Regions from separate parts of the Staphylococcus saccharolyticus genome, predicted to be linked through region 1. Evidence: riboswitches for the same ligand, from Rfam matches in the RefSeq annotation. Region 1 holds a riboswitch; each other region holds the start of a gene.
The links. Region 1 has a riboswitch for thiamine pyrophosphate ahead of DYE57_RS10360 (SDR family oxidoreductase). Riboswitches for the same ligand answer to the same signal wherever they lie in the genome.
Positions count from the first base shown of each region.

Region 1 (5,148 bases):
TTTTAACTTCTTGAGTCGCATTATCCATTGCTACAGGATATCCCACTCTTTCTAGCATAGAAATATCATTTAGGTTATCACCTAATGCCATCACATGTTTTAAATCAACACCAAGTTGTTTCGCAATTGTTGATAATGCAATCCCTTTTTGAGCATCGGAATGAGTGATTTCTAAATTACCTCTTGAAGAGGAAGAAACTGCAAGGTTAGGCGATAACGCTAATTCTTGACCTACTTGATCTATTTTACCTAAATCTGAATCAAACGCTAACACCTTCATAATTAATTCGCCTGGAATATCTTCAATATTGTCATAATTATCAACGACTTTTAAAGTACCGTTGTCGATACGTTTTTGTATGCTATTTTTAATTTTTGTAACATCTGCTTTTTGACCAGCACGTTCAGCGATATCTATATAAATAGCTAAATCACGCTTAGGGTCTTCAGTGTAAATCCCTCTGTTGGTATAAATTTGATAGTATATATCTTTATCTTTTAAAGTCGTCGTAACTTTTTTAACCAACGAGTGGTTAAGATGTGACGTACTCATAATATTAAATGACTCATCACGTACTTCAGCCCCATTTAAACATATGTAAGGTACCTTTAAATCAGTTTCTGCAATGGGCGTATTAGCTTCATAAAATGCTCTACCAGTTGCGATGACCACTGTAATACCGTGTTCTTGAGCAAATTTAATGGCTTCCTGATTTGTTGAAGAAATTTCGTGTGCTGCGTTAAGTAATGTTCCATCCATATCTGTTGCAATTAGCTTTATCATTCGTTGACCTCGTTTCTGATTGATTGTAAGACAAATATTTTAATACCACTTACGTATGCATCTTTTTATTATTTTAGACAAAAGTACTTAGATATAAAGCGTAATTTAATTAATATATTGGGTACACCCTGCCTTTGATTGATATCAATATATCTTTTATGTTTCAATATTTCTGTAATGTATGGTGATATTTTCTTCTCTCATTTGCTGTACATCATCATTCTAACAAATTTGCATCGTTTTGTATCTTCACTTGTTTCAAAGCTTTTTTCTGTTCACGAATTTGTTTAAAAAAACTTTGAAGTAGCTGGCTACATTCCTTTTCCAAAACCCCCGATTCAACACTAGATCGATGATTAAACTGAGGTTGCTCAAGTAAATTCATCAAACTTCCAGAACATCCACCTTTAGGATCAGTAGCACCGTAGACGACTCTTGGAATACGACTCATTACAATAGCTCCCGCACACATCACGCATGGTTCTAATGTGACATATAAAGTACAATCCTCTAATCTCCAGCTTCCAACGATTTCTGATGCCCGTTCAATTACTATATGTTCTGCATGAGCAGTCGGTTGTTGTAATGTTTCTCTTAAATTGTGAGCGCGAGCAATCACTTGGTGATCTTTAACGATAATAGCTCCAATAGGCACTTCGCCAATAGTCATTGCTTTGTGCGCTTCTTTAATTGCTAAACGCATATAATCCTTATCATTTCTCATATGTCGGAATACCTCACTTATGGTACAATACTCATTGTCTATCTTAACATTTGGAGAAGTGATTATGAATAAACCTTTTATTGCTATTGAAGGACCTATAGGTGTTGGAAAATCTTCACTTGCCAATCGTTTAAGCCACTCACTAGGCTTTTATGAAGAAAAAGAAATTGTAGATGAGAATCCTTTTTTATCTGATTTTTACGATGATATTGAAAAGTGGAGTTTCCAGACAGAAATGTTCTTTTTATGTAACAGATATAAACAAATTAGAGATATTGAAGAATTACGCCAAGGTGTAGTTAGTGATTATCATATTCATAAAAATAAAATATTTGCTAAAAATACCTTAAATGCCTCAGAATTTGATAAATTTAGTCGCATTTTTGACATTTTAACTGAAGACTTAGAAATGCCTAACATAATTATCTTTTTAGATGCCGATTTAGAGGTATTAAAATCAAGAATTGCTAAACGTAATCGTAGTTTTGAATCGCACATCGAAGATGATTACTTATTAACTTTAAAAAAAGATTATCAAGCGTACTATGAATCGTTAAAAAATGAAGGTGCAAATATCGTACTTATTGATACGACAAACGTAGATTTTGTTGAAAATGAAGACGATTATCAAGATATTTTAAATATAGTAAAACCAATGATTGGAGCTCGTTAAAGATGAATAATTATAGCATCCCCCAAAATGCAATCATTACAATCGCTGGTACAGTGGGCATAGGTAAATCGACGCTAACACAAGCACTGGCTGATAAATTAAATTTTAAAACTTCATTTGAAAACGTGGATCATAACCCTTATTTAGATAAATTTTATCACGATTTTGAACGTTGGAGTTTCCATCTTCAAATCTATTTTCTTGCCAAACGCTTTAAAGAACAAAAGCGCATGTTTGAATATGGTGGCGGTTTTGTACAAGATCGCTCAATTTATGAAGATGTTGATATTTTCGCGAAAATGCATGAAGAACAAGGTACCATGAGTAAAGAAGATTATCATACATACGCAGAATTATTCGATGCCATGGTAATGACACCATATTTCCCCAAACCAGATGTGCTTATTTATCTAGAGTGTGATTATGATGAGGTGATTGATCGTATCAAACAACGCGGTCGTGATATGGAGATTAATACTAATCCTGGATATTGGAAAAAGCTATTTAAACGTTATGAAAATTGGATAAATAACTTTAATGCTTGTCCTGTAGTTCGCGTGAATATTAATGAATACGATATTCATAAAGATTTAGATTCTCTAAATCCTATTATTGAAAAAATTGCACGTATTATTAAAATTTATCGTGAAGTTGATAATAGATAATAAAAATAATTCCACGGAAAATCGAGCAACTTCAATTTTCCTCGGAAAATTTTTACAGGATGTTTCTTTTACTATTGAAAAATGTATAGAGCTTCTTAATCGTATTGACATTATTTTTCAAAACACATATGTTTATAATATATAGCACTAGGGGTGTTTAAGAACTGAGATAGATTTATCCAAACCCTTTGAACCTGAACTAGTTAACACTAGCGGAGGAAAGTGTGAAATATAATCTTACTATTAATCTGTCTTCATATATTAATTACTAAGATGCACAACTTTTCTCTAGAGTGTTGTGCATTTTTTCTTAATTAAAGTTTAACTTGGGCGCTTATAAAAATGATAAAAACTGCAATTATTACAGGAAGTAGTCGTGATCTTGGAGCTCAAATCGCGACAACTTTACTGGAAAAAATTACAATGTCGTAGTCAATTACAAACAAAATAAAGACAAAGCAGAACGTTTAATCGCAAATTATGATGAAAATAAAGTCATTGCTATTCAAGCTGATGTTACAAATCGTACTGAAGTAGATCAAATGATACAACAAGCCACAGAGCATTTTGGTCAAATTGATATTGTCATTAATAATGCATTAGTTAATTTTAAATTTGATCCAACACAACAGAAAGCATTTAAGGATTTAACTTGGGAAGATTATGAGCAACAACTTAATGGTACTTTAAAAGGTGCATTCAATGTTACACAAAGTGTTATTTCTCAATTCATTGCACAACAAAGTGGTTGTATCATAAGTATTGGAACTAATCTGTATCAAAACCCTGTCGTTCCTTATCATGGTATACAACTGCAAAAGCAGGACTTATCGGTTTCACTCGTAATATTGCAGCCGAACTTAGTCAATTCGGAATTACAGCAAATGTTGTTTCAGGTAGTCTATTAAAGACTACGGATGCTAGTGCTGTTACTACTCCTGAAGTATTTGAATTAATCGCTCAAACAACTCCTCTTAAAAGGTTACAACACCTCAAGATGTTGCGAATATGGTTGTATATCTTGCATCAGATGAAGCCCGCGGTGTAACAGGTCAAAATATTACTGTTGATGGTGGCTTAACGATGAATTAATTGTATAATTTTAGTTTACGCATTTTTAAAAGAAATTAATAAATGAGGTGCTCATATGAAAAACAAATGTCAAATGAACATAGGTGTTTTACTTTACGGGTGTGGTCATCATCAATCTGCATGGCGTATGGAGGATTCTTATATCGAAGACATTGGTAACGTCTCTTATTACCAGCATTTAGCTCATATAGCTGAAAAAGGACTCTTAGATATAGTGTTTTTTGCAGATAATCAAGCTTTTAATGCTAGTGATAATGCTACTTTACCATACAGTCTTGAAGATTTTGTAGAACATGTTATACCATACAACATCGTGGATTATTTAGAGATGCATATCAGTCGTCTACATTGCGTGAGTTGCTTGGCTTTAAATCTTTAAATTCCTCATTTAAAGTACATTAAAAACAAGACGTGGAAGTTTGAATAAATCCAAAAAAGTCCCACGTCGTTCTTACTTTCATAAAACACTTTATTTTTCATATTGTTCTAGCACTTTTTTTATATCTTTAGCGCTATCAATAATCACATCTGCTTCATACAGTTCTTCTCTCTTTGCTACACCTGTCAGTACACCGATGCCTAATCCTAATTTAGCATTTATAGCTGTTTTCATATCATTAGGAGTATCACCTATAATTGCAACTTGATTTGGTAAAACATCATAAGCATTAAATAGTGGATCTAACACTTTCGGATGAGGTTTTTCTTCTGCATGTGTTTCAGTAGAAATAACGAGATCAAAAAGGTGTCTTGTGTTCGTTTCTTCAAGAAAATGATCAACACCTTTTTTTGTATCACTAGTAACGATACCAATACGGTAACCTTCATTCCGAAGTTCTTGAATTGTATCTTGAACACCTTCAATCCACTTATTATCAGGCTCTCTTGTATCCACAAGTTCTTGACTCGTATCCCTAGTCCAATCTGATGTATCTTGACCAGTGACATCATCGAAAGATTTAATCACTTCAGCTAATGAACCAGAACCCATAATAGAGTCAGGTACTACTTTATCATCAATAATCCCAAGCTGACGATGCGCAGCTTCCTTATCATGCACTGGAAACGTATCTAAAAGTTTATCAACGAGACGAACGCCTATTTTTTCCCAGCTACTATCAAATTCTATCAATGTTCCATCTTTATCAAATAATATCCATTCCATTTTAAGTCTCTCCTGAAAAGATTCTTTATGTTAATTATAATTACA
Region 1 covers NZ_UHDZ01000001.1:2,107,317-2,112,464, forward strand. The annotation lists gene DYE57_RS10340 (HAD family hydrolase) at 1-784, opposite strand, end outside; gene tadA (tRNA adenosine(34) deaminase TadA) at 1,002-1,508, opposite strand; gene DYE57_RS10350 (deoxynucleoside kinase) at 1,573-2,181, shown strand; gene DYE57_RS10355 (deoxynucleoside kinase) at 2,184-2,846, shown strand; TPP riboswitch at 2,986-3,084, shown strand; partial or broken gene DYE57_RS10360 (SDR family oxidoreductase) at 3,314-3,938, shown strand; partial or broken gene DYE57_RS10365 (LLM class flavin-dependent oxidoreductase) at 3,994-4,206, shown strand; gene DYE57_RS10370 (HAD family hydrolase) at 4,408-5,103, opposite strand.

Region 2 (5,148 bases), 420 kb from region 1:
TTCTTTTTGATCTAAAAAGATCCCAGTCATTAATCCATCATTTAAATCAACATTATAAAAAGTGAAATTTTCTTCAATGATAATCGGAAATTCAGGTGCTTCACCTGCAACAAATCCACCTGCATATGAAGTGTCTTTGAATCTCATTTTTTCAAAAATAGACGTAAAATTAAAAACAGTCTTGATTGCTTCTAATACGTTGTATCTAAATTTATAAATCCCTTTAGAATACCATTGTATTAAAAGATGACTGTCATAGTTATCAATTGTTAATCCACCTACACCATCACCTTCAGCATTAAATAGTCTAAAAGCATTTGTTCCTTCAATATTAAAATAGTATTCTCTTCCCTCTAATGCCTTTTCAAATAAATGTACAAAAAATGATGTATTGATTTCTGCGTTTTCATCATAACTTAAAACCCATCCTAAACCTTTATGTTGACGGCCTACATAACCAGTTGCGATATATTGTTGTTGGTCAGTAACTAATTTAACTAAATCACCTTCTTTTAAATGATCATGCGCATATATATCTTCTTCATCTATCAGTGGATAGTGATTTAAATACTTTGATTCCTTGCCTTTATTTAATGTAGCAGTCTTCATATATGTCTACCTTTCTTTTTAAATTTAATACTAAGTTGTACTTATATCATATTTAAAGTTACTATTGCCTAATCACAATTTTAAAATCATTTTAACAAATTCCCTCTTTAAATCATACGTAAAAAAGCCATTGTTATTGAAATTCAATAACAATGGCTACAATCAATACCTTACGGTTTCTCTCTCAATTGTAATGAATATGCGACAATCATCGCGATTAACATTAATAATAAGATTGGAGTGATAAAGATCGATAGTAATAAACCGTGAATCATAATATTGATAAATTCAGTTAAGAATTTAAAGAATAATATACTTCCCATGAAGAGCTGTAGATAATAAAATTTATCTCTTAAATAATAAGTTAGTGTCGTCGCAATATAAATGATAATGATGAATAGTAACAAAATAAGTGTAACCCATTCAACAACATATTGTGTTTGTGACAACTCCCATTCTCCGGATAAGAATAAAGAATTACGATTATTAAACTCTAAAAATGCGAAGAATAAAATGACGACACCGCAAAATAGTTGAACATACATTGGTTTAATCCATTTAGGCTTTTTCATCCAATGTGGAATATCGTCTTCTTGAATATCAACTATATTCTTAACTTTATCTTTAAATTTATCCCTTTTAGCTCTCATCTTATCTAAATCAACACTTCTTCTTGTCTTACGTGCATATTCTGTTGTCTTATCTTGGAGTTGTTTTAAGTGAACTTTTGTTTGATTAGATACGTTCCCTTTATTAGTTCTTGAAAGCTCAGGTTCTTCTTCACCTAATTCTTCTTTAGTTAAAGGTAATGAACGTCTTAAGAATAAGAAATTCCAAATTGCCATTTGACCTAATAACCACATAATAATGAAGAAAGTATTTACACTTAAAATATCTATTGATTCAATTTCATTAGCATCAATACGACCATATAATACGATTTGTGTAATTAAATAACTAATACTATATGTCACAATAATCCACATATAGTGATTTTTGCGATTATTATGATTTAATTCATCTTTATATACGATATATCCAATATGTACGATGAACGGTATGATAAATACGATTGCGAAGAAACCATAAACTTGTGTCATAAGTAATAATGTAATAATGAAATACATAATACCAATAACCAAAAAGAAAATAGAAATGTCATAGTCATATTTTATTGTTCTAAATAACGTATGACCTAATAACATTAATAAGATACCAAACATAATAATAATAATGGCACTTATTATTGGAAAACAACCTATAAATCTACTCATCACTTTAATGATTTCAGCGAAGAATGCATTAAGAAATTCCCATACATTATGTACATGTGTATTAACTTTCTTATCCCCATTAAAGTGTTTAATTAATGGTAAGTTAATAAGAATGATGAGACCTGTGAAAAGTGAAACGATACCGATAATGTAGCTAAATATGATCTCGGTGTGTTTCCTAAGAAAAGACATACTGTTCACCTCAAAAGTTATTATATATGAAGATTTTATAATTGTCTTTAAATTAACTATTAAATACGTCTATAGTCTTATAAACGTTTATTACTAGAATAACGGGGTAACTTATATGTGTAAACTAAAATTCCTGTTTAAGGGGGGAGGAAATATTATGGGAAAAGAAGAATATAAAAAGAAATCAGCTGAACAAGCTAAAGAAGTTGAAGAAAAATTAAAAGAACAAAATGAAGAAAAAACTGACGATATCGAACAAACTAAAAAAGATATTCAGGATACTTTAGATTAGTAGTTTAAAGACATTTTTCCATGCAAAAACAATTAAATATTTATAGATGCTAAGTAAAACCTCAGAGTTAACTCTGAGGTTTTACTAATACATAAATCTACAGATTATATATTTTCGCTTAAATTTATAGCAATCATCCTTAGAATACTATATTGGCAGTGAATCAAAACTATTTTTCTAATTTTAACGATTTTACCTTTGGTATTTCTGGTAAGAAATCATATTTAATATAAACAGCCAAATACGCATTTTTATCGTTAACATTCACTATATATTAGCCTAAATCACCACTTCCTTGATTGTCTGCTTGCAATTTGATTAAAACCGACTCTTCATTTAATAAAAAGTTATATGTTTTTTTATCTGTCGTAATTCTATGAAGTTGATACGTGTCATTATTTTTAATGTAAGTATTAATTTGTTTCTGACTTGAATAACCTGCCCATCAATCAAAGAAGAAAAAATTTATCACTGCGTAACATTTCAATAATAAAATTACAGCACCGCAAATACGGACAATCTTTATCATAAGACGTTCTCCTTATTTAAAAAAGCACCCCATAAATAAATTATTTTCTAGTTCTCCTAAAAAACATTCAAAAAATTGTAATAAATTCTGGTGATTTTTCAATATTTTAATTTATGAAAGATAAACCATTACTTTTTGAATACACTCGAATAGCTACTCAATTATTGTAAAACTATCTATTAATATACTTTAATTTGTTTTAATCAGCCTTGACATTGTTTAATAAAAATCATACATTTAAATTAATTAAATAATCGAACGCACTAGGGGTGTATGTTTACTGAGATGAGGTTTACCTCAAACCCTTTGAACCTGATCTAGCTAGATACTAGCGTAGGAAAGTGTAGTTAATTATATAATCTAATTGAATGAAACAAATTAGATTTATCTTCTGACGCACAGCTTTCCTAGGAAGGGTTGTGCGTTTTTTAGGAGGATTGTTATGTCAAAAGGTTTAAAACTATCAGAAATACTCGTAACAGTGTTAATTTCTGTAGTATTTGCAATCATTTATAACCTATGGTGGTTTATTTACAATGTAGTACAGGTTGCAGGTATTCACCTAGAGCAATTGACTTACGGTGTATGGTTTATGGCTGCAATTGTTTGTTACTTAATCATACCTAAACCAGGGATTGCTCTTTTAGCAGAAATCGCTGCCGGTGCGGGGGAAACTATAGTCATGGGAAAATTTGATATTCCAACAATTATTTATGCTGTATTACAAGGTTTAGCATGTGAAATTGTGTTCGCTATTTTTAAATATAAATCACGTTCTGCAGCTGTAGCGATGCTTGCTGGATTAGCAACTGCATTAGTGTCGTTCCCAGTAGATTATTTTTATGGCTACCTTAATGAAGTTGCGGGATGGAACTTATTACTATTTATCATTTTCCGTTCAATTAGTGGTATAGTTTTAGCTGGTTTAGTTTCTTATTGTATTGTTAAAGCACTAGATAAAACTGGGGTTACTAAATTCTTTAGACCTGCTTCACAACAAGATTACGATAACCTATAAGGGGATTTTTTAATTGTTAAAAGTTAAAAATTTGCGTTTGAAATATCCAAATGGGGATAGAAAAATTTTTGATAATTTAAATATAGAAATCAATGATAAAGAAAAAGTGCTTTTACTTGGTCCCTCTGGATCAGGTAAAAGCACGTTACTTAATGTATTAAGTGGCATCGTACCAAATTTAATAGAACTTCCAATGAAATATGATGACTTAGAAATAGATCATCAAAGTGGAGTTATTTTCCAAGACTCTGACACTCAATTTTGTATGCCCAAAGTTTATGAGGAATTAGCATTTGTCCTTGAGAATAGACAACTACCACGCAGCGAAATGGACGCTGAAATCAAAGCTGCATTAGAATCTGTTAATTTACACGTAACTGATCAAACATATGTGAATCAATTAAGTGGTGGGATGAAGCAGAAATTAGCTATCGTAGAAACAATACTTCAAAAATCTAAAACGTTATTTTTAGATGAACCAACCGCTATGTTAGACGTAAAAGCAACTGAATATTTATGGAAAAAACTCATTGAACTATGGGATGATCAAACCGTCTTGATTGTTGAACACAAAGTTGAACATATCTGGCATCATGTTGATCGTGTATTGTTGATGAATTACGACGGACAAATTATTGCAGACGATACACCGGAAATTATTCTCAGTCATTATGAAAAATTATTAACTGAATATGGTGTTTGGCATCCTAAAGCTTGGAACAACGCACCTCAACCTATCAAATTACATAATCATTCTCAAGAATCTTTATTTAAATTTGAAAATGGAAGAATCATACGTGGCAAAAAGACATTGTTTTCTACTGATTATTTCGAGATACATTCTGGTGAATGGATAACAATTACAGGAAAAAATGGTGCAGGTAAAACATCTTTACTAGAATCAATATTACAATTGATAAAATATAAAGGTCACATGACCTATCGTAATCAATCATTATCGAAAATTAAACAAGCTGCTAAGCATATGTATTTAGTTTATCAAAACCCTGAATTACAATTCATAACTAATTCTGTATATGACGAAGTCCATATTCATTATAACCACTTAGACCCTAAAAATGCCGAAAATGAAACGATACAACTGCTCGAGCTACTTCACTTAGAAAAAGTAAAAAATCAGCATCCATTTGAAATATCGACTGGTCAAAAACGCCGCTTAAGTGTCGCTACAGCTCTTAGCTCAAAAGCAGAGATTATTTTACTTGATGAACCT
Region 2 covers NZ_UHDZ01000001.1:1,686,829-1,691,976, forward strand. The annotation lists gene DYE57_RS08265 (class I SAM-dependent rRNA methyltransferase) at 1-609, opposite strand, end outside; gene auxA (lipoteichoic acid stability factor AuxA) at 780-2,075, opposite strand; gene graF (glycopeptide resistance-associated protein GraF) at 2,233-2,367, shown strand; TPP riboswitch at 3,152-3,253, shown strand; gene DYE57_RS08285 (ECF transporter S component) at 3,339-3,914, shown strand; gene DYE57_RS08290 (ABC transporter ATP-binding protein) at 3,928-5,148, shown strand, end outside.
Region 2: linked by a shared signal. The riboswitch ahead of DYE57_RS08285 (ECF transporter S component) and the one ahead of DYE57_RS10360 (SDR family oxidoreductase) in region 1 are both predicted to bind thiamine pyrophosphate.

Region 3 (5,148 bases), 1.3 Mb from region 1:
AAGTGTAGAGGGAAGAAGTGCTAAAATAGAAGGTAAGAGTCAATTACAAGGTGCTCAAGTTAAAGCTACAGATTTAAGAGCTGCAGCAGCTTTAATTTTAGCAGGTTTAGTTGCAGATGGTATAACCCAAGTGACTGAATTAAAACATCTTGATAGAGGATATGTTAATTTGCACGGAAAATTAAAACATCTTGGTGCAGATATTCAACGTGTAAATGATTAAATTTTAATCATTATAGCTTTAAATATTGGAGGTTTAACAAGAATGGAAACAATTTTTGACTACAATCAGATTAAACAAATTATCCCTCATAGACAACCTTTTTTATTGATTGATAAAATAGTGGAATACGAAGAAGGAAAGCGCTGTGTTGGATTAAAACAAGTTTCAGGTAATGAACCATTCTTTCAAGGTCATTTTCCTGATTATGCAGTTATGCCAGGTGTCTTAATTACAGAAGCCTTAGCTCAAACTGGCGCTGTGGCAATGTTAAATAATGAAGAGAATAAAGATAAAATTGCATTGTTTGCTGGGATTGACAAATGTCGTTTTAAAAAACAAGTCACACCTGGAGACACTTTAATGCTTGAGGTCGAAATCACTAAGATAAAAGGACCAATTGGTAAAGGAACAGCCAAAGCAACCATTGATGGTCAAATAGCTTGTAGTTGTGAGCTTACTTTTGCAATTCAAGATGCGTAGTTTTAGATATTTAAAATAAAGAGCCTGGGACATCAACCATTGTCCTAGGTATTTTTACATATTGACAGTCTATGATTGAATTAAAAATGCGCTTATATCAAGCTTTATCCAACTATAGTCCGGTACTCCAACATAGAGAATTTCATACAGAAATCCTACAGACAAAGCAAGTTGGGGTTACATTATGGGGGACAACGAAGTCAATACGAATTCTGTTCCGCTCTCTCATTATTGTTATCTTTCAAATTGTTCATCTTTCAAATTGTTCATCTTTCAATTTTGGTTTCGATTGCATCATTCGATTAAACGTTTTTTTAAGTTCATCTCCAGTTAATCCATCATCTACTAACTCTTCTAATAAGATTTCCGCATAAACTTGTCTAAGGGTATAAATATGGCATTCAAAGACGACTGACATAGTATATTTAAATGTATTAACGTTTTTAACAGTTGCATCAAATAAAGCAGGATCATTTGCAGTTCTTGTAATAACTACTCTAATATCTAAAAGCTTTTCTTGGTCCATATAATTTTTAAATGTTTCATAATGTTCATTTGAAATGACTATTTCCAACAGCCAGCCAGTGCCACTGCTTTCTTTATTTATGATAACACCATCCTCGATTGCATATTCAGACACACCACCATGGTCATTTACAATCTGAAATCGTACCGCTTTGAACGTTTTCATCTTTTCACATCCCAAATGTTTTTTTATATACAATAAATCAAATGATTAGCACATATTAGTTCAGTAATTAACTTTTTTCTTTAAATATATCAAAAATTAACTATAAATAGCTATCTATTTTAAAACAATTGTCACTTTGACCAAACTATATATGCTTGCTTATGATGTATTACAAGAAGGAGGTGACATATGCTAAATAAAATCGTAATAGTTGGTAGACTAACTAAAGATGCACAAATTTATGAGAAGGAGGAAAGTAAAGTAGCGACATTTTGCGTCGCCACTGAAAGAAATTATAAAGATGAAAATAATGAAATATCAAGTGATTATTTAATATGTAAAGCTTTTGGTAAAACTGCCACTAACATTGAAAAGTACACATCTCAAGGCACACTCGTAGGTATAACTGGTCAAATGCGTTCTAGAAAATATGAAAAAGAAGGACAGACGCATTTTGTAACTGAATTATACGTGGAAACTATAAAATTTATGTCCCCTAAAATGAAAAACAACGACAACCCCCTTGATAATCAATTTAACGAAAACGCTTATCAGTCAGTCGAATTAGAAATTATGAATATTTAAATGAATTAACTCTTCCTTAAACTCCATCCTATTTTTAATAAATTAATTTATCCTTTTCTTTCAATTATACTCATGCGACCAGCTTTAATAAGTATTTATTAAAGAAATGGTCGCTTAAATTTTAAAAAAGCTAATGTCTGTATAATTATCTGACAAATTTCATTTACATTACAATTGTGTTTAATAATTAAGACAGAAAAAAACTATTATGACAGTTTTGAGGTTGGTTTTATACTAATTTTATACAATTTTTTAATGTAATTCGAGTGTAAAAAAGTGATGGTTTTTTTTATTTCTCTGTAACCTACACTGATTTTTCAGATGTTACAGTAGTATTTGTAAATTAGTTAAGAAAACAAATCACTTTTAGGAGGATTTTTAATAATGAAAAAGACAATTATTGCATCATCACTAGCAGTAGGATTAGGCGTTGTAGCAGGAAACGCTGGTCACGACGCACACGCAAGTGAAGCAACAAATGTAGATAAAGCAGAATTAGCTCAAAAAGCACAAACAAATGATCAATCATTAAATGAAAGCCCTATTCAACAAGGTGCTTATAATATCAATTTTGACTATAACGGTTACACATACCACTTTGAATCAGATGGTTCAAACTGGAGTTGGAGTTATGAAGGTTCTGGTCAATCAACTCCAGCACATGAAGATGTAAGTGAACAACCAACACCTTCAAATAATCAAGCATCAGTGCAAGAAGTTAGTTCACAACAACCATCAACTCAAGTATCTGCTCCACAAACTGAGCAAACTCAACAACCCCAAACTCAATCAACTACTGCATCAAGCAAAGCTTCAAGTGGTTCATCTGTAAATGTTAACTCACATTTACAACAAATTGCTCAACGTGAATCAGGTGGCGACATTCATGCAATTAATCCATCTTCAGGTGCAGCAGGTAAATATCAATTCTTACAATCTACATGGGATTCAGTAGCTCCAAGTGAATATAAAGGTCAATCACCAGCTAACGCTCCAGAAAGCGTTCAAGATGCTGCTGCAGTTAAGTTATATAACTCAGCGGGTGCTAACCAATGGGTTACTGCTTAATTTAGAATCTTAATTTTAACCATCTTCTCAATAGAGGAAGATGGTTTTTTATTGCTTAGTTTTACTATACGTTTCATTTGATTGATTTATATGTAATCGTTTGCTATTGTGGTAAGTGAAATAAATAATCCATATAACTACTAGGGGAGCCATATGGCTGAGATGTTGATATTCAGACCCTTATAAACCTGATTTGGTTAGTACCAACGTAGGAAAGTAGTCATAATCAAATATGCATCTTTATGCCTTGATCGCGCTACTTTTCATTGTTGGAAAGTAGTTTTTTTATTATCCAAGGAGGCTTTTTATGACATTTTCAAAAGAATTAAGGGATGCAGCACAACCAATTATTGAAGATATTTATAATGATGGATTTATCCAGGATTTGTTAGTTGGGAAGCTATCTAAGCAGGCTGTTAGACAATACCTAAGAGCAGATGCGTCTTATTTAAAAGAGTTTACAAACTTATATGCATTACTTATACCTAAAGTTCATACTATGAAAGATGTAAAATTCTTAGTTGAACAAATTGAATTTATGTTAGAAGGTGAAGTTGAAGCGCATGAATTTTTAGCTGATTACATTAAAGAGTCATATAATGAAATTGTTAAGAAAAAAGTTTGGCCACCAAGTGGAGATCATTATATTAAACATATGTATTATAATGCCTTTGTTCATGAAAATGCTGCATATACTATTGCAGCAATGGCTTCATGTCCATATGTTTATGCGGTAATTGGTAAACGTGCGATTAAGGACTCTAGACTTAATAAAGAATCGGTGACTTCAAACTGGTTTAAATTTTACAGCACTGAGATGGATGAGTTAGTAGAGGTTTTCAATCAGTTAATGGACAGATTAACTGTAAATTGTACTGAAAAACAAAAAGCTGAAATTAAAGAAAACTTTTTACAAAGTACAATTCATGAACGTCATTTCTTTAATATGGCTTATATAGATGAAAAGTGGCAATATGAAGGCGATAAAAATGAATAAACCTAAAATTGCTTTAACTATAGCAGGTACTGATCCAACTGGTGGAGCTGGTGTAACGGCAGATTTAAAATCATTTCACTCTTGTGGAGTATATGGAATGGCAACGATAACGAGTATTGTAGCTCAAAATACGTTAGGTGTACAACATATTCATAATTTAGAGACATCTTGGGTTAAAGAACAGCTGGATAGTATATTTAGTGATGAATTGCCACAAGCAATTAAAACAGGAATGATTGCTACAAAAGAAACGATGGAACTTATCCGAGATTACTTATCCACTCATGCAGATATTCCATATGTGTTAGATCCCGTGATGCTAGCTAAAAGTGGAGATTCACTTATGGATGATGACACTAAAGATCATTTACAATCTACATTATTACCATTAGCAGATGTTGTTACACCAAATATTCCTGAAGCTGAAGAAATAACTGGTTTAACGATTAATGATGAAGACAGTATGCGTCAGGTTGGTTCTATTTTTATAAATGAAATCGGCAGCAAAGGTGTTGTGATCAAAGGTGGACATTCAGCTGATTTAAATAAAGCAAAAGATTTCTTATTTACTGCAGATGATGTTTTTATATTTGAAAATAAACGCTTTGATACAAGACATACACATGGTACTGGTTGTACATTTTCTGCAGTTATAGCGGCAGAGCTTGCTAAAGGACGTTCAATATACCAAGCGGTTAAAAAAGCCAAAGAATTCATTTCACTTAGTATCGAATATACACCAGAAATTGGTAATGGTAGAGGTCCAGTAAATCATTTTGCATATATGAAAAAGGAAGGGTTAGATGATGAATAAATTAGAACAAATACGTATAGACAATCCACTTATTATTTGTTACACCAATGACGTGGTAAAGAACTTTACAGCAAATGGCTTGCTAAGTTTGGGGGCTAGTCCAGCAATGAGTGAGGCTCCTGAAGAAGCTGAAGAGTTTACAAAAGTTGCTAACGCGTTATTAATTAATATAGGCACTCTTACTCATGAAAATGAAGAGGATATTTTAAAAATTGTTAAAATAGCCAATCAACAAAGGACGCCTATTGTTTTTGATCCGGTAGCAGTTGGTGCTTCAACATATCGTAAAA
Region 3 covers NZ_UHDZ01000001.1:812,024-817,171, forward strand. The annotation lists gene murA (UDP-N-acetylglucosamine 1-carboxyvinyltransferase) at 1-223, shown strand, start outside; gene fabZ (3-hydroxyacyl-ACP dehydratase FabZ) at 266-703, shown strand; gene DYE57_RS03855 (YwpF-like family protein) at 954-1,394, opposite strand; gene DYE57_RS03860 (single-stranded DNA-binding protein) at 1,584-1,979, shown strand; gene DYE57_RS03865 (transglycosylase family protein) at 2,364-3,047, shown strand; TPP riboswitch at 3,180-3,279, shown strand; gene tenA (thiaminase II) at 3,355-4,044, shown strand; gene thiD (bifunctional hydroxymethylpyrimidine kinase/phosphomethylpyrimidine kinase) at 4,037-4,858, shown strand; gene thiM (hydroxyethylthiazole kinase) at 4,851-5,148, shown strand, end outside.
Region 3: linked by a shared signal. The riboswitch ahead of tenA (thiaminase II) and the one ahead of DYE57_RS10360 (SDR family oxidoreductase) in region 1 are both predicted to bind thiamine pyrophosphate.